Linked DNA regions of Hydrogenophilus thermoluteolus. The protein of the gene in region 2 interacts with the protein of the main gene of each other region in a pairwise test. Links are inferred from orthologs where the notes say so. Each region holds a gene or a part of one and is shown on either strand. Other genes may lie near its edges. The genes, in order: dnaE and dnaQ.

Region 1 (5,299 bases), 420 kb from region 2 along the record:
GATCCTCCTGTTGCTCGGTCTATTTCGTTTGGGCAACCTGGTCCGCCTCATCCCCAACTCGGTGATCACCGGTTTCATCAACGGCATCGCGGTGATCATCATCCTGACCCAAGTCAAGGATTTTCTGGGATTGGCGCTTGCCGTTCCCCCGAGCGGACTCGTTGGCAAGCTTCGGGCGCTTTACGACGCCCTCCCCACCCTGCAGCCGGCAAGCGCGGCGCTGGGTTTCGGTTCCCTAGCACTCCTTCTTGGCTGGACACGGCTCGAACGGCGCATTCCCAAACTCAGACGGTTGCCAGCACCCCTGGTCACGCTGGTTGCGGGAACGGCGATCGTCTGGGGGGGCGAACTCCCGGTCGCAACGATCGGTAGCCGTTTCGGCGCAATCACGAGCTCGCTGCCTGCGTTCACGCTCCCCGTGGTCGATTGGACTCAATTTACGCAACTCTTACCGGCAGCGCTCGCCATCGCGGTGCTCGGCGCCACCGAAAGCCTGGTGACGACCCGTTTCGCCGATGAAAAGATCGACGACCTCCACAACCCCAACCAAGAGCTTTTCGCCCAAGGTGTTGCCAACCTGCTCACTCCGATGGTGGGCGGCCTTCCCGCTACCGGCGCGATGGGACCCACCGCAACCAACATTCGCTGCGGGGCGCAAACGCCCATCTCTGGACTTGTGCACGCGCTCACGGTGCTGCTCCTGATCGTCCTTTTTGCCCCTGCCGCGACCCATGTCCCGTTGCCAACACTGGCGACGATCGTGATGGTCACCGCGTACAACATGGGTAGCTGGCGGCGCATGCATTGGCGGTTGCTGCGCCGCTACCCGCCCAACTACCGCTCCACGCTCCTCATCACCTTTCTTCTCACCGTGCTCTTTGAGGTGACGATTGCAGTGGAAGTGGGGTTGCTGCTGACCAGCTTCAGTTTCATCCACCGCATGACCCGACTGAGCGCGATCCACCCCATCGATTTGACCCACCACCCCGCCGCACAAGCGTTGCGCGATTCCGCGGCAGACGGCTCGGTCGAAGCCTACCGCTTCTCAGGACCGCTCTTTTTTGGGGTGGTGCCGAAATTCGACGCCCTCTTGCGGCGCAAAACCTGGCCGCAATGGGTTTTGCTCGACCTCCATCAGATGATCTCGATCGACGATGCCGGTATCGAGCTCTTCGAACGCCTCCACCGCCAGATCAAACGGCACGGTGGTTCGCTGCGGTTGATCGGTCTTCAAGCACAACCGAAACGGGCGCTCGCCCGCAGCGGTTTTCTGGCCGAACTGGGGGCGCATGCCGAATATCCGACGTTGAGCGAAGCCCTCTATGCGCTCCAAAACGAACGGGCCCCTCAGGTCACTACTGCGCCAGCTCAGTAACGCAACGCGACGTTCACTTCTGGGAACCCGCGCAATTCCGTGAGGAGCGCATCCTCGGGTTTGACCCGAATCGCGTCACGTGCGGCGCGCAGGGCCACCACTGCGCCCTCGGAAAACGTCACGCGCATTTCGATTTTGGCCCCTTCGGGCGACGCACTCGGCACGCGAAAAGCTTCGATCGTCTCGCTCAACCGTTGCGCCGAAACTGGAGAATCGACCACCGATTCGGGAATGGTGATTTCGATCGCCTTGAGTTGTCGCGCCCGCCATTGGGGAAGCGAGAGCGCCTCTTCGGCAACGACCCGAACCCCACCGCTATAGTCGTCCGGCGCAACCTTGACCCGCACGACGAGCGGTTCGTCCACGACCACGATCTGCCGCACCGCGTCATAGACTTCCCGATAAAAAAGCACCTCGCACGGTTCGCTGCCATCGTCGAGGGTCACGAACGCCATCCGACCCCGCGCCCCCATTTTGGTTCTGAGCTCGACCACGACGCCACACACCCAAACGGCGTCGCGGCTTGGAGCCAAATCCGCCAACTTGGTGGGGACGGTTTGCCGCAACTCCGCCGCAAACGCGGTGAAGGGGTGGCCGGAAAGAAAGAAACCGATCGCCAATTTCTCCTCTTTCAACCGCTCCCGTTCGGTCCACGGGCGCACTGCGGGAAATTCGGGGGTGTACGATCCGTTCGCCTCGGGTTCGTCGTCGAAGAGCCCGCACTGCTGCGCCGACGCTGCCCGCTGTTCCGCCACTTCGAGCGCGAGTCCCACACTCGCGAATAGCCGTGCCCGGTCACACAATCCGTCGGGGGCACGCAAATGGGTGTGGCCGGGAAGCGTATCGAGCGCCCCCGCGCGCACCAACTGCTCGAGTACTCGGCGGTTGACCACCCGCCGGTCGACCCGGCTCACCAGATCGAACAGATCGTGAAATGGGCCATGTTGCTGCCGTTCCGTGACGATCGCGTTCGCCGCCGGCTCCCCTACCCCCTTGATCGCACCCAAGCCATAGCGGATGGTTGCCGCGTCGATCGCCTGAAAACGGTACTCCGAAACATTCACGTCGGGCGGCAATACCGTCAAGCCGTTGGCACAGGCATCGTCGAAAAAGGTTTTCACCGCATCGGTGTCGTCCATGTCGGACGAGAGCGTCGCGGCAAAGAAGGGCGCAGGATGGTGGCGCTTGAGCCACGCGGTCTGGTAGGTCACCACCGCGTACGCCGCGGTGTGCGATTTGTTGAACCCGTATTCGGCAAATTTCTCCATCAAATCGAAGAGGCGCATCGCCAGCGCTTCGTCGTAGCCGCGCTCGATCGCTCCTTGACGGAAGATTTCGCGGTGTTTCGCCATCTCTTCCGGTTTTTTCTTCCCCATCGCGCGCCGTAAGAGGTCGGCCGCCCCCAAGGTGTAGCCGCCGATGATCTGCGCGATCTGCATCACCTGCTCTTGATAGACGATCACACCGTAGGTGGGTTCGAGACACGCCTTTAGGTCCGGGTGGAAGTAGTCGATCGCCTGCTTGCCTTGCTTGCGGAGAATGAAGTCATCGACCATCCCGGAGCCCAACGGACCGGGGCGATAGAGCGCGAGCACCGCGATGATGTCCTCGAAACGGTCGGGCTGAAGCTTCTTGAGGAGCTTCTTCATCCCTTCGGATTCCAACTGGAAGACCGCGGTGGTATTCGCGTCACGCAGGAGCTGGTAGGTTTGAGGATCGTCGAATCCCATGCGCGCCAAGTCGGGGCGTGCCCCGGTCAAGCGTTCGATCTGATCGAGCGCCTCGCGGATGATCGTGAGGTTTCTGAGCCCCAGAAAATCGAACTTCACCAACCCAACCGCTTCGACGTCGTCTTTGTCGAACTGCGACACCGGGCTGGGGTCATCGCCCTCTTGCACGAACAATGGGCAAAAATCGGTGATTTTCCCCGGTGCGATCAGTACCCCACCCGCGTGCATCCCGACGTTGCGCGTCAATCCTTCCAGCGGTTGCGCCAATTCGAACAGTTGGCGAATCGCTTCCCCGTCTTGGGGGTCTTCCATCAGCTCTTGAAGCTGGGGCTCCAGTTCGAGCGCTTTCGCCAGCGAAACCGGCTTCACCCCTTCGGTGGGAATGAGCTTCGAAATCCGGTCACACAACCCATAGGGAAGACCCAACACGCGGCCGACGTCGCGTACCACCGCTTTGGACGCCATCGAGCCGAACGTCGCGATCTGGCTCACGGCTTGAGCGCCATACCTTCGGCGCACGTAGTCGATCACTCGATAACGCTTCTCCTGGCAAAAATCGACGTCGAAGTCGGGCATCGAGACCCGTTCCGGGTTCAAAAACCGTTCGAAAAGGAGCGCATAGGAGAGTGGGTCGAGATCGGTGATCCGCAGCGCATAAGCAACGAGCGAGCCCGCACCCGAACCGCGGCCCGGTCCCACCGGCACATCGTTTTGTTTCGCCCAGTTGATGAAGTCGGCAACGATCAAGAAGTACCCGGGAAACCCCATCTGGATGATGGTGTCGCACTCGAACGCCAGCCGTTGCTCGTAACGGGGGCGCTCCCGCTCCCGCTCTTCCGGATCCGGAAAGCGCTCTTCGAGTCGAGCCGCGAGCCCACGCTTTGCTTCGCTGATGAAGAATTCGTCGAGCGACATCCCTTCCGGGGTCGGGAACGCCGGCAAAAAGCTCTTGCCCAACGTGATCGTCAAATTCGCCTTTTGCGCAATGAGGAGCGTATTCTCGAGCGCTTCCGGGAGATCGGCAAAACGATCTGCCATCTCCTCGGCGGAGAGGAAATACTGCGCTTCTGTGAACGGGCGCGGACGGTTGGGATCGTTGAGGACATACCCTTCGGCGATGCAGAACCGCACCTCGTGGGCGGTGAAATCTTCTGGGCGAAGGAACTGGATGGGATGTGTTGCGACCACCGGTACACCCAACTCTGCCGCAAAAGGGACCGCTGCCGCCAAGTATTCCGCTTCGTTGGGGAGACCCGCACGCTGCACCTCGACAAAGAACGCGCCGTCGGGAAAACACCCGGCCCAGTGGGCCAGCGCTGCTTTCGCCCCCCGTGTCTCTCCTGCCAACAATGCTGGCGCCAGCACGCCACGGGCGCCACCCGAAAGCGCCATGAGTCCGGCACACGTTTCACGAGTGAGCCACTCCGGGCGCAAGAGCGCCTGGCCACGATGCTGATTCTCGAGCCAGGCGCGTGAAACCAATTCGCACAGCTGCCGATAGCCGTCGCGGTTGCGAACGATCAAGAGCAGTTCAAGGGCACGTTCGGGGTCATTCGGCGCATCCGGGTGGGCAACACGGGCGTCAACCCCGATAATCGGCTTCACCCCAGCGCTGCGGCACGCCTTGTAAAACTTGACCAGCCCAAAGACGTTCATCACGTCGGTGATCGCCAGTGCGGGCATCCCTTCGGCGGCAGCCCGTTTCACCGCGTCCGGGATTTTGACGATCCCTTCGCGAATCGAAAATTCGGTATGCAACCGAAGATGAACGAAAGGATGCGCCTGCGTGCTCATGGCACCAGGATCGTGCTCGCTACCGTCTGCCGTGACGCCAATGCCCGATGCGCGTCGGCTGCGTCGGACAACGCAAACCGCTGCCCGATCTCGACCGTGAACCACCCCGCTTGCCACGCAGCGAACAGCTCTTCCGCCATTTTGAGGAGGTTGGCCCGCTCGGCCGTATAAGTAAAGAGCGTCGGACGGGTGAGAAAGAGTGACCCTTTCGCGGCGAGCAACCCGATATCGAAAGGGGGCACCTTACCGGAAGCGTTGCCGTACGAGACCATCAACCCCAGCGGACGCAACGAATCGAGCGAGCCTTCGAAGGTTGCGGCACCCACGGAATCATAGACGACGTCGACACCGCGCCCGCCGGTCCATTCACGCACCCGTTCTGGAAAGGACTCCCGGGTAT
Region 2 (12,552 bases):
ACGCCGAACGCTTCATTACTCCGGAACTGAAAGCGTTCGAAGAGCGCGCACTCGCCGCGGAAGAACAGGCATTGGCGCGTGAACGGACACTCTACGCGTCGCTGATCGACTGGCTCAAACCGTTCGTGCCCGCGCTGCAAAAAGCCGCTGCGGCTCTTGCAGAGCTCGACGCGCTGCTTTCGCTTGCCCACGCTGCGGAAACCTTCGATTGGCATCCGCCGACCTTTGTGGACACCCCCACGCTTTCGTTCGAATCGCTTCGCCATCCGGTGGTCGAACGGCAAGTCGACCGCTTCATCCCCAACGACCTCGAGTTGGACAGTGAAACGCGCCGCCTGCTTCTGATCACCGGCCCCAATATGGGGGGAAAATCGACCTATATGCGTGCCGTTGCGCTCGCAACGCTCCTTGCGCACATCGGCAGTTTCGTCCCTGCGAAAGCGGCGACGATCGGTCCCATCGACGCGATCTACACCCGCATCGGCGCCTCAGACGATCTCGCATCGGGGCGTTCCACCTTCATGGTCGAAATGAGTGAAGCGGCGTACATCTTGCGCCATGCCGGACCCAACAGCCTCGTTTTGATGGACGAAGTGGGGCGTGGCACGTCGACGTTCGACGGCATGGCGCTCGCGCACGCGATCGCTTGGCACCTGCATGAAAAGAACCGTTCCCTCACGCTCTTTTCCACCCACTACTTCGAACTGACGGAATTGTCCGAAGCCCTCTCGGCGTGCGCCAACGTCCACGTGGCTGCTGCTGAATATGGTGAGCGAATCGTCTTTTTGCACGAAGTGCGCGAAGGCCCTGCCAGCCAGAGCTACGGACTACACGTCGCGGCACTGGCCGGAGTTCCCCGTGAGGCGCTTACCACAGCGCGCCGCGTGCTTGCAGCAATGGAGCGGCAACGCCACCACGGGCCGCCGGGGCAGCTTTCGCTTTTTGACACGAGCGACGCGACCGCACACGAAACCAGCCACGCACCCACTAGGCAACCAACCCTGGAATGGCCGGAGTGGCTCCTACCGTTGGCCGAGAAAGACCCGAAAACGCTCCCGCTTGCCGAAGTCGTGGACCTGCTCGAGCGTCTCCACGAGCTCCTATCCCTTACCCAACAGCCCCATTTCTGACGTTAGGAAGCGGGGACGACGGGTGTCGATTGGGCACGCCACACGGTTTGACCGTTACTCGCCTTGTCGATCTCATCGAGGATCGCTTCATGCGCCGCCAACTCGTCGGGTGCGACGGTCACTCTGGCAATGGCCAGAGTTGCAGGGCGCTGCCACTGCGGTACGGCACACGCCCCTCCTAGCGCGCCACCGATCGCATCGATCAAAAGCGACTCTTGGCCCCGTGTCATCGCCAGATAGACTTCGGCCAAGAGCTCTGCGTCCAAGAGCGCGCCGTGTAGCGTCCGGTGCTGATTGTCGATTCCGTAGCGTTCGCACAACGCGTCGAGTGACGCACGCTTCGTCGGGTCGTTCGTCTTCGCCAGCTTGAGGGTATCGACGATCTCGGCGGCAACCGTCTCGACCGTGATCTCCAACCCCACACGCCGCAGTTCGGCGTTGAGGAAACCCAAATCGAACGATGCGTTGTGAATCACCACCACCGCATCGCGCAAAAAGTCGAGTAAAGCGGGCGCAACTTCCGCAAACTTCGGTTTGTCCGCGAGGAACTCGGCGGTAATCCCATGGACCGCAATCGCACCGGCGTCGATCTCCCGCTCCGGATTGAGGTATTCGTGGAAATGGCGCCCCGTGAGCTGGCGACCAACGATCTCGACCGCGCCGATCTCGATCACCCGGTCACCGCGCTTCCAATCGAGCCCGGTCGTTTCCGTGTCCAACGTCACGATGCGCTGCATTTCCTCACCCTCTATCGTCCGTTTTGCCTTTTTGCATTGCCGCGATCGCTTGACGCGCCAACCAATCCGCCAACTCGTTTCCCTCGTTGCCGTCGTGTCCCTTGACCCAGCACCAGGTGATCGGCAGTTGTGCTGCCAACTGGTCGAGCCGCTCCCAAAGATCGCGATTGGCTACAGTATGGCCCGAAGCCGTACGCCACTGCCGCGCTTTCCAGCGCGGTAACCATTCGGTGACCCCTTTCTGCACGTACTGGCTATCGGTATAGAGCGTCACCGGAACGGGGCGTTTGAGCGCTTCGAGCGCGGCGATCACCGCCTGCAACTCCATTCGGTTGTTGGTGGTATGCGCCTCGCTCCCTGAGAGTTGCCGCTCGACCCCGCGCCAACGCAACACAGCACCCCACCCACCCGGCCCCGGGTTACCGGAGCAGGCACCATCGGTATAGATGATCACGGAATCATCCATCACGTGCTCCCGTCTGGTTGAAGGTCGAAACGGGGCGCCGAGCCGCCAGGCGTGTCGCGCGTAGCTGCAGCTTTTGCCGCCAATTGGGTTCGATCAGACGCACACCGGCCACCCGCTTGATCGCTTCGACGAGATAGACCGAACCCAGCGCAGGAAACCAGCGATCCCCGGCCCATTCCCAGCGCTGCGCCCAACGCGCGTGCCGCGCCCGTGGGAGATAGACACCGAAGCGCCCCAACCGCGTTTCGAAACCCAACACCCGCAGGTGGTCGCGCAAGCGGTGCACCGAAACCGTCGGCAACGGCGGCAACCACCCACTCAAGCGCCACGGGGACCAGGGATTGAACGCTACCCAATAGAGCCGCCCTTCGGGAACCAACACGCGATCGATCTCACGCAAAACCGCGAAAGGATCGTGCGCCACCGACCAGACGAACGGTGCCAGGACACAATCGAGCGAATCGCTGGCAAACGGCAGTTGTTCGTACTCGGCGCATACCGCCGCCCCCGCTGGTGCGACACACCACCCCCAACGCACGCGGCACAACGCCAGCGCGTCGAACGGCAACGGCCCCAGCTGAATCGCGTAAAATCCCACTGCATCGGTCAAAAACGTAGGCAACTGAGCCTGGAGCCATTCACAGACCCGTACGCCAGGCGGCGACGCAAACCACTGCGCCAATTGCGCTTGAGGAGATTCATCCATGGCACACGATCTGCAACTGGTCCCCATTCCGGCATTTACCGACAACTATGTCTGGATTGTACATGACGGTCGAAGCGCACTCGCGGTCGACCCGGGCGACGCGCAACCGGTACGCCGCTGGTTGGCGGAACGAAACGTGACGCTGAAAGCGATATTGATCACCCACCACCACGCCGACCACACTGGCGGCGCAGTCGAATTGGCCAAGGAGACGGGAGCGACGATTTTCGGCCCGGCAAACGAACCTTTACCACGCTGCGACATGCCGCTACACGGTGACGAAGTCATCGATTCGCCGGGCGATTTGCCGATCGCATTCACCGTGATCGCGGTGCCTGGGCACACCCGCGGGCACATCGCCTATTATGGCAACGGATGGCTCTTTTGCGGCGACACCCTCTTTTCCGCGGGGTGCGGTCGCCTCTTCGAAGGCACGGCCGAGCAACTTTTCGCGTCGCTCGAACGCCTCAAAGCCCTGCCGGATGACACCGCAGTCTGTAGCGCCCACGAATATACCTTGAAAAACTTGGCTTTTGCCGAATGCGTCGAACCCGACAACGATGCGATTCGCGACTATCGCGCGTGGTGCGAATCGCGGCGCGCAGCAAACAAACCGACGCTCCCTTCGACGATCGGACGGGAAAAAGCGGTCAATCCGTTCTTCCGAGTCGAGCGCAAAACGATTGGCGAGCGGTTGTCCGAACACTTCGGCACGATAGCGACGACGCCGCTCGAACGCTTTCGGCTCCTACGCGCCTGGCGCGACCGCTTCTGAGTCTGGTTCAGTGAGCATTGCGGCGGGTAACACCACGGCGCGGTTGCGTCCTGCCGCTTTGGCACGATAGAGCGCACGATCCGCAAGGTCAAGCAAGACCGCAGGTGAATCGACTCTAGCGGTTTTCCCGGGCAACGCGCTCGCGCCGCCGACCGATACCGTGATCGACCGCCCAATCGGGGAATCGGGGTGCGGAATACGAAGCGCGGCCACCGCAGCCCGCATCCGCTCGGCTACGATTTTGCCCCCTTCGTCGTCGACCTCGGGTAACACCGCAGCGAACTCCTCCCCGCCATACCGTGCCAAAAGGTCCCCAGGACGCTGCAACGCACCCGAGAGCGCCTGTGCGACCCGTTTCAACGCATCGTCGCCGCCCAAATGACCCCGTGAATCGTTGTACCGTTTGAAGTAATCGATATCGAAAAGCAGCAATGTCAGCGGTTTTTCGAGCCGCGCGCAGCGTCGCCACTCCTCGGAAAGCCGCGCGTCGAACGCGCGCCGGTTCGCCACCCCGGTGAGCCCATCGACATGAACCATTTCTTGCAAACGGCGATTCGCCTCGTCGAGCCGCTGCGTCAAAAGCAGCAGGCTTTTTTGCGCTTGCGCCAAGCGCTGCATCGCACGTAATTTCGCGGTGAGCACAACCGGAGAGATCGGTTTCGTCAGGTAGTCGTCGCCGCCTGCAGAGAGCCCCGCTTCGATCGCAGCGTCGTCGTTTTTCGCCGACAGATAGATCACCGGGGTCCACTCCCCGTCGCGCTCCTGCGCGCGAATCCGGCGCGCCACCTCGATCCCGTCGATTCCCGGCAACAGGATATCGAGGAGCACGATATCGGGGCGCTCGCGGACGAACGCATCCACCCCGTCTTCCCCGTTTTTGGCAACAATCGCGTCAAAACCGAGCGCCTCGAGATGACGGACCAGCACCGCTGCGGTCGTTGCCGTATCCTCCACCACCAGAACCTTCATCTCCTCCCCCTCTGGCGGGCGTCCTTAGCCTTCGTGCGGATGGCCGTGCGCGCGCTCTTCTGCAGTGGCGGGGCGCACCGCCGCAATCTCGACTTCGAAGACCAGCGCCTGCCCGGCAAGGGGATGGTTACCGTCGATCACCACCTTGCCTTCGGCGATATCGGTAATCCGATAGATCACATCTTCTTCACCCGCTTCGGTGACCCGCTCGAATGCCATCCCCACTTCGATGTTTTCTGGGAAAAGCGAAGCATCTTCCACCAAGACCAGGTTTTCGTCATAATCACCGAACGCCTCTTCGGGTTGCAATTTCACCGTGAATTTCTCGCCAACGGCTTTGTCGTGGATCAACTCCTCCAGCCGGGGAAAGATGCCGCCATAACCACCGTGCAAATAGACCAACGGCTCCTTTCCGTCGTCGATCACATTCCCGTCGGTATCGAGCACCCGATATTTGAGGGTGACCACCGTATCTTTCGTTACCCGCATCGCTTTTCTCCCAAACCATTCGAACGATTGTATCAGCTCTGCTACAATTACCAACATGAGCCGAGCGTTTCTCACTCCGCGGCAAGAGGCGATCCTACGCTTTCTCACCCGCTTTCACAGCGAACACGGGCGACCGCCTACACGGCAGGAACTGTGTGCGGCATTCGGCTTTCGCTCGCCCAATGCGGCGCAGTGCCATTTGCACGCACTGGCTGAAAAAGGGTTGATCGCTATCGACCGTGGTTGCGCCCGCGGGATTCGTCTTCTGGTTGCCGCAGACGCGGTGCTGAACTCCGAACGCGGGGGTACTGCTTCACCCGCAGCGTGCGAAGCAGCGAACACCCACGGTGAAACCGGGTTGCCCGTGATCGGTAAGGTAGCTGCCGGCGCCCCGATCCTTGCGACACCCCATATCGAAGCGTACCACCCCATCGCACCTACCGCGTTTCGTCCCCGCGCCGACTACCTGTTGCGCGTGGTCGGTGACAGTATGATCCATGCGGGGATCCTCCCCGGCGACCTCGTCGCCGTCCGGCAAACCCCGGAAGCGCCGTCAGGGGCGATCGTCGTCGCACGTATCGACGACGAGGTTACCGTCAAACGTCTGGTTCGCCGCGCTCCCGAAACGATCGAACTGCACCCGGAAAATCCCGATTACGCCCCGATCCGCATCGACCCGACACACCATCAATTCGCGCTCGAAGGGGTCGTGGTCGGCGTCATTCGGCCGTCACTTTCCTGATTCCGGCGGTCGCTAGCGTCGCTTCCTGTTGCTCGTGCGGACAACCAAGCGGTGCGACGTGCCGCAACTGAAGGGCTAAGCCGCTGCCGCATCGACAACCGAACCGCTTTGACCGCAGGTTCGCCGAGTGTCACGCGGCATTCGCGCAACACACCTTCGCGGAAAAAATGGAGTAGAACCGTCTCCCCTGGGCGGTAGCGTCGCAGCAGTGGCTCCCAATGACTTGGCGTGACTCGAACGCGCTCCAACGCGATCACCTCATCGCGCGGCGCCAACCCAGCCCGTTCGCCAGCACCCCCCGCAAGGACCTGCGCGACCAGCAGACGCCCCGCGTTGCGCTCGCGCTCGTCCCAGCGCACCCCCAGGTCCGGCAGCGTATCGCGTTCGATCTCGACGTCAAGCCCCATGCGATGGATAAGCTCCGTGAGGGGCTCGGACTGTGCGGTTGCAACCTGCTGCGCAAGCCAGCGCGCTAACCGCGGCCCGCCATGGTGCGCTACCGCAGCAAAGATCTCACGTTGGGAAACGCCCTGCTCGTTCCGACCGTATCGGTGCCACAACTCAAGCAGCACCGCGTCGAGCGAACTCCCGCGAAGGCGCAATTGCCAATCGAGCGCACAAGCTACGATCGCACCCAACGTATAGTAATTCGCAAAAAGGCTTGCGCTGTGCGCATGGGGGCGATAGAGCTTGATCCAAGCGTCGAACGACGCCTCAGCAAGCGGTTGTACCTGGTTACCCGGATTGTTTAGCACACGCGTCAGATCGTCCGACAACAGACGCAGGTAAGCCGTTTCGTCGATGACGCCGGCACGGCGCAAAAAGAGGTTGTCGTAATAGGCGGTCCATCCCTCGAAAAGCCAGAGCAAGTGCGTCGGCTGTTCGCGAAAATAGTCGTACCTGAGGTACGTCCGCGGACGCAACCGCTTCACCACCCATGCATGGAAATACTCATGGCTGAACAACCCAAGGAGCTTGAGGTAATCCGAATGCGGTTCCGTCATGCCCGGCCAGGGCAAATCAGTGCGCACGGCCAGCAAAACCGAACTGGCGCGGTGTTCCAGTCCACCATACCCGTCGTCGGTAAGATGGAGGTGAAAAAGATAGCGCGAAAAAGGGACGGTACCGAAAAAATCGGCCTGCGTTTGACAAATTCGCTTCAGATCGGCAAGGAGTCGAGCTGCGTCGAAGCGCAACGACGCGCCGGTGCAGACCACCTCGTGCGCAACACCCGCTACCGTGAAGCCGATTCGGTCCATATGCCCAATGGTCACCGGCGTATCGACCAATTCGTGGTAATTCCGCGCCGTGTACGTACCGAAACCCCGCGCATCGACCGCCTCCGGTTGCAAAGTCGTCGCCACCGACCAATCAGGGTGCGAAGCCACCGCTTCGACTGTGAGACGGCACGGCTCCTCCAGACACGACTCAGGGACGACGAAAAGACTGGTACCGTTGAGCAACGCACGGTCACCGCTCAAAAACGCCTCACGCACCGAAAGATCGTACGCCCATACGGTATAGCGGACGGTAACGAGATCGCCCGCAGCCAAACGGGTGATCGACCAGCGGTTTTTGGCTACCTTTTCAGCGAATCCATGGCGTACGCTACCTGTTTTCGACGTCACCGTCACAGAAAGGGCGCTCAGATGACGGGCAAACTCACGGACCAGGTAGGAGCCAGGAATCCAGACCGGCAACGACAGCGAAACCGTGCCACTGCGCGTTACGGTAAATCTGAGCGACACATGGATCAGATGATCGTCTGGGTTGGGAAAGGAAACGTGATAGTGGATCTTCGTCATTCGTCCGCTGCCAGCCAAATCAAACGGTTACGCCCTTCCGCTTTTGCCTGATAGAGCGCCCGATCGGCCCGGGCCAATACGTCGTCGAACGCACGATCCGACGGACCCACCTCTGTGACACCAATGCTACAGGTGTACTGAATGTGATGACCAGAAAACGTCACGCGACGCAGACGAACCTCGCGCAACAGCCGCTCGAACGCGCTTGTCGGGCGATCGTGCAGAACGACCAAGGGCATCACGACACCGAACTCCTCTCCTCCCAAACGTCCCACCTCATCCATCGTGCGAAAATTGGCCCGTAACAGATCGGCGAAATCGCGCAACACCGCATCGCCAGCGCTGTGGCCGAAGGTGTCGTTGATCCGTTTGAAATGGTCGAGATCGATCAGCGCCACCGCCGCACGCTCGTGAAAAGCGCTGCGCACGATTCGCGCAAACAGCGCCTCTGCCCGCTCCATGAACGCACGGCGGTTCGGAAGTCCTGTGAGCACGTCGGTCAAAGCCAACTGACGCAACTGCTGCTCGAGCGCAATGCGCTCCGTAATGTCATGCAGCACATAGACGGAAAAACGCTCGTGCGACAACGACGACGTAAACGGGGTCACGATGCGCTCCACCCATCTCGTCGTACCGTCTTGCGTGTGAACCGCAACCAGCGCCCCACGTTTCTCCCCTGTAGTTGCGGCACCAGTTTCGAGGAAGCGATGAATAAATTGCCCAAACAAATCTGCAGCTTGGCGTGCAAACAACTGCTCGGCAGCCGGATTCACCCAAATGATCCGATCTTCGGCATCACAAATCACCGTAGCCACTGGAGAACGAATCACCGCCTCGGAAAGAAGCTCCTTCCACGCGGCTTGCTCCATCTCATCGGTGACATTGCGACAAACGCCGATCCCGATGCGCGCGCGACCCGTTTGTTCGTCACGCTGCGTGATGCGTCCGCGGTCCTCCAACCAACACCACCCGCCGCGTTCGGTGCGAATTCGATAACGTTCGCAGTAATAGTCACTCGTCCCTTTGACGAGCGCGATCAAGCTCTTGCGCACTCGAGGCCAATCGATAGGATGGACGCGCGCCCGCCACGCCGCAAAAGTCAGGGTAATGCCCTCCCCCTTTTGCGCAGGTAAACCCACCCATTGCGCCCAGCGCTCGTCGAGCATAGCGCGTTCGGTAGGAAAGTCGAGCTGCCAAAGCGCCAGATCCGCTGCAGCCAGTGCCCAAAAAGCGCGTTCGAAAGTCGGCTCCATCATAGAACACTAACTGCGAGGGGAAACCGACAATACCCCCATTGCCTCCCCTTCCTGATACAACGCCCGGGCGAACGCCTTCCAAATGGGGCCAGCGTGCAGCTCAACCCCCTCTTGGGCACTATGCGCCATGAGGTGCAACATCAACTGACTCAGCCCAACCAACTCGGCCAAAACCCGTTCCTGCAGTTTGGTGGAATAGAGACAACGGTGCAACGTTTCGCGATCCTGACAATGAAAAATCTCCCGTGCCAAGCGGTGAAGTGCCGCGCCATCCTCCCAGTTGACCCCTAACGCGATCAATTTGGCGGCAATCGCATGTTCCAACAGCGCCACATCGTTCTGCCACTCAGAAAGCACCATCATCGCCCCTTAGGTGAACCTCTGCTCAACGCATTTTACCCGGAATCCCATCCTCATCAGAATTTTTGCGATAATGGTCGCTATCCAAGTGATGGAGAACCGTGATGACGCCCCGCATCGAAGAACCGCTTGCCGACGCGGCAAGCTGGGCAGATTGGTTCCGCGGTCAAATCCCGACGTTGCCCCTTTTGCGCCAGTCGAAACGCAAGATCGACGAGGAAGCGACTCACGCCACCGAAATCAACTTACACCAATTGGCCGAGGTCGTCATCGGTGATCCCATCCTCACCTTGCGCACGTTGGTCCAGCTCCAACAAAGCAAAAAAGGGGAAACGCGAGAACTCACATCGATCACCAGCGCGCTGATGATGCTCGGGATCCAACCCTTTTTGCACCAAATTCACGCGCTTCCTACAGTAGAATCCGCCCTTGCCGATCAACCGGTCGCGCTCAAATGGCTACTCTCCCGCGTCGCTCGAGCGCGAAAAGCCGCGCATTATGCGCACGATTGGGCCGTACTCCGCCGCGACATCAATGCCGAAGAGGTAACCGTTGCAGCGCTTCTTTATGAAATCAACGAGATTCTCCTCTGGCTCTTTGCCCCCAAATTGATGTTCTTGATGCTGTCGCTACGCAAGCGCTTCCCCGACCACCCGATCGAGGTGCTGCAACGCAAAGTGTTCAACACCACCGATCTCGAACTTCGCGACGCGGCCATCGCTCGCTTCAACCTGCCCACCATACTGAAAGAACTGATGAACCCCCAAAACGCGGAAAACCCGCGCACGCGGACCGTACTGTTGGCAACACGACTTGCGCGGCACCTCGGCCGAAAAGGCTGGCAACACCCCAAACTGGAAGCCGATATCGAAGCGATCGAACAACTGGTGCATCTCAATCGCGAATTGCTCTTACGCCGCTTGGACGCACCCTACGAAGTTTGGCCCCGCTTTGGCGTACCCGTACCGCCCACATCCGAATCGAAAGACCATCCGACGAAAGGAAACGAAACGCAATGATCGACCCAGACACCCTCAAAGCCGAAATCGCGCGCAACGTGGCTGCCGCACTCACCGAAGACATCGGATCGGGCGACCTGACCGCAAAACTGATCGATCCGGACAAAGAGGCGCGCGGGCGGTTGATCAGTCGTGAACCCGCGATCCTCTGCGGCCAAGCGTGGTTCGAAACCGCCTTTCGGCTGCTCGAACCCGAAGCGATGATCCTATGGTTCGTTCGCGAAGGGGAAAGTGTCGAACCCAACCAGCCTGTGTGCGAAATCGAATCGCGGGCCCGCACACTGCTGACCGCCGAACGGACCGCACTCAACTTTTTACAGCTCCTCTCTGGCGTCGCCACGCAAGTCCACCGCTATTGCCGCGCTGTGGAAGGCACCGCGGCAAAAATCGTCGATACGCGCAAAACCATACCAGGGTTACGGCTTGCACAAAAATATGCCGTGCAGGTAGGTGGCGGCACCAACCACCGCATTGGCCTCTATGATGGCATCCTCATCAAAGAAAACCACATCATCGCAGCAGGCGGTATTCGTCAAGCGTTGGAAGCGGCTCAGAGAATCGCCCCGTCGAACGTCTTCATTCAGATCGAAGTAGAAACGCTCGCGCAACTTCATGAGGCGCTTGCCTGCGGCGCGAAAATGATTTTGCTCGACAACATGTCGCTCGAAGAGATGGCAGAAGCGGTCCGTATCACGCAAGACCGCGCGGAGCTCGAAGCGTCGGGCGGCGTCGATCTCGAACGCGTCCGTCAGATTGCCGCAACCGGTGTCCATCGCATCTCGATCGGCCGTCTGACCAAAGACATCCGCGCGATCGATTTCTCATTGCGTCACGTCGAAATTTAGTCGCGTCCCCTCAGTGCATGCGCTTCGATATAGCGCCGCACCGCCTGCGCGTCGGCAGGCAACTCGGTCACTCGCTGCGGCGCCGCTTCGATCCCTTCGAACGGCGCTGGCCGTGGCGGCGCAAAACCCACCGCCTCTTGAATCGTATCAGCAAACTTCGCCGGTTGTGCGGTTTCGAGAACGACGACGGGATAGCGGGAATCGGCCACCTGCTGCGCGACGCGAACCCCATCTGCTGTGTGCGGATCGATCAATACACGGTAGCGCTTCCAGATCGAGCGGATCGTTGCCACACGCCCTTCGTGGCTGTTGGCACCAGAGACAAATCCGAAGCGGCCGCTCGTCGCCCAATACGGGGTCGTTTTAAGATCGAACGCCCCTTTTTCCGCCAATTGACGCCACAATGTTGTGAGTGCTTGGGAATCGCGCCCGACCAGATCGAAAACGAACCGTTCGAAATTAGACGCTTTCGAAATGTCCATCGACGGGCTCGAAGTGACAAAAGTCTCGTCCGATCGGCGGGGGCGATAAACGCCAGTGCGGAAAAATTCGTCCAGAACGTTGTTTTCGTTTGTCGCCAAAATGAGTTGTGCAATCGGCAACCCCATCATCCGGGCGATATGACCGGCCAGAATATTGCCAAAATTGCCGCTGGGAACGGCAAAACTCATGGGATCGCCGACGCGACCGACAGCCTGGAAGTAACCGGCAAAATAATAGACCACCTGTGCCGCAATACGTGCCCAGTTGATCGAATTGACCGCGCCCAAACGGTATTGGGACTTGAATGCCTGATCCGCACCCAGCGCCTTGACCACATCCTGCGCATCGTCGAACGCGCCGCGAATCGCAATGTTGTGGATGTTTTCATCCTGGAGGCTATACATCTGTGCCCGTTGAAACGGGCTCATCCGCCCCGCCGGCGAAAGCATGAAGACGCGGATGCGTGCACGCCCTCGCATTGCATGTTCCGCGGCGGAACCAGTATCACCGGAGGTTGCACCCAAAATATTGAGATAGGTGTCGCGTTGGGTCAGAACATATTCGAACAGCGCGCCCAACAGCTGCATCGCCATATCCTTGAACGCAAGGGTCGGGCCATTCGAAAGCTCGAGAATCCCGAAGCGCCCGGGCTCCAACCAAGTCAGCGGCGCAACACGGGCAGCACGCACCGATTCCCGCGCATAGGGATAGCGCGCTGCGTGATAGGTTTCCAAAACGAGTTTCGCCAAATCATCGGAAGGAATTTCGGG

Evidence for each region.
Region 1: the proteins of dnaQ (region 2) and dnaE interact in binary tests that used the Escherichia coli proteins (3 or more experiments, as listed by UniProt). The link is inferred for Hydrogenophilus thermoluteolus from one-to-one orthologs.

What each region holds. Positions count from the first base shown.
Region 1 is NZ_AP018558.1:1,528,574-1,533,872, forward strand. What follows is about bases 1,169-5,299. They hold dnaE (DNA polymerase III subunit alpha), read right to left. Parts: upstream 4,900-5,299; coding sequence 1,369-4,899; downstream 1,169-1,368. Other genes in these bases: HPTL_RS07440 (SulP family inorganic anion transporter), read left to right, coding at 1,169-1,375; HPTL_RS07450 (quinone oxidoreductase family protein), read right to left, coding at 4,896-5,299. Outside these bases: more of HPTL_RS07440, read left to right, coding at 1-1,168. UniProt on the Escherichia coli protein: DNA polymerase III is a complex, multichain enzyme responsible for most of the replicative synthesis in bacteria. This DNA polymerase also exhibits 3' to 5' exonuclease activity. The alpha chain is the DNA polymerase catalytic subunit.
Region 2 is NZ_AP018558.1:1,097,428-1,109,979, reverse strand. The notes cover bases 1-2,848. They hold dnaQ (DNA polymerase III subunit epsilon), read right to left. Parts: upstream 1,868-2,848; coding sequence 1,133-1,867; downstream 1-1,132. Other genes in these bases: HPTL_RS05400 (class I SAM-dependent methyltransferase), read right to left, coding at 2,326-2,848; rnhA (ribonuclease HI), read right to left, coding at 1,872-2,333; mutS (DNA mismatch repair protein MutS), read left to right, coding at 1-1,130. Also shown: more of HPTL_RS05400, read right to left, coding at 2,849-3,039; gloB (hydroxyacylglutathione hydrolase), read left to right, coding at 3,038-3,814; HPTL_RS05390 (diguanylate cyclase domain-containing protein), read right to left, coding at 3,788-4,783; HPTL_RS05385 (FKBP-type peptidyl-prolyl cis-trans isomerase), read right to left, coding at 4,808-5,272; transcriptional repressor LexA, read left to right, coding at 5,328-6,014; HPTL_RS05375 (M61 family metallopeptidase), read right to left, coding at 5,960-7,819; HPTL_RS05370 (sensor domain-containing diguanylate cyclase), read right to left, coding at 7,816-9,075; HPTL_RS05365 (hypothetical protein), read right to left, coding at 9,082-9,438; HPTL_RS05360 (HDOD domain-containing protein), read left to right, coding at 9,540-10,454; nadC (carboxylating nicotinate-nucleotide diphosphorylase), read left to right, coding at 10,451-11,299; thrC (threonine synthase), read right to left, coding at 11,296-12,552. UniProt on the Escherichia coli protein: DNA polymerase III is a complex, multichain enzyme responsible for most of the replicative synthesis in bacteria. The epsilon subunit contain the editing function and is a proofreading 3'-5' exonuclease.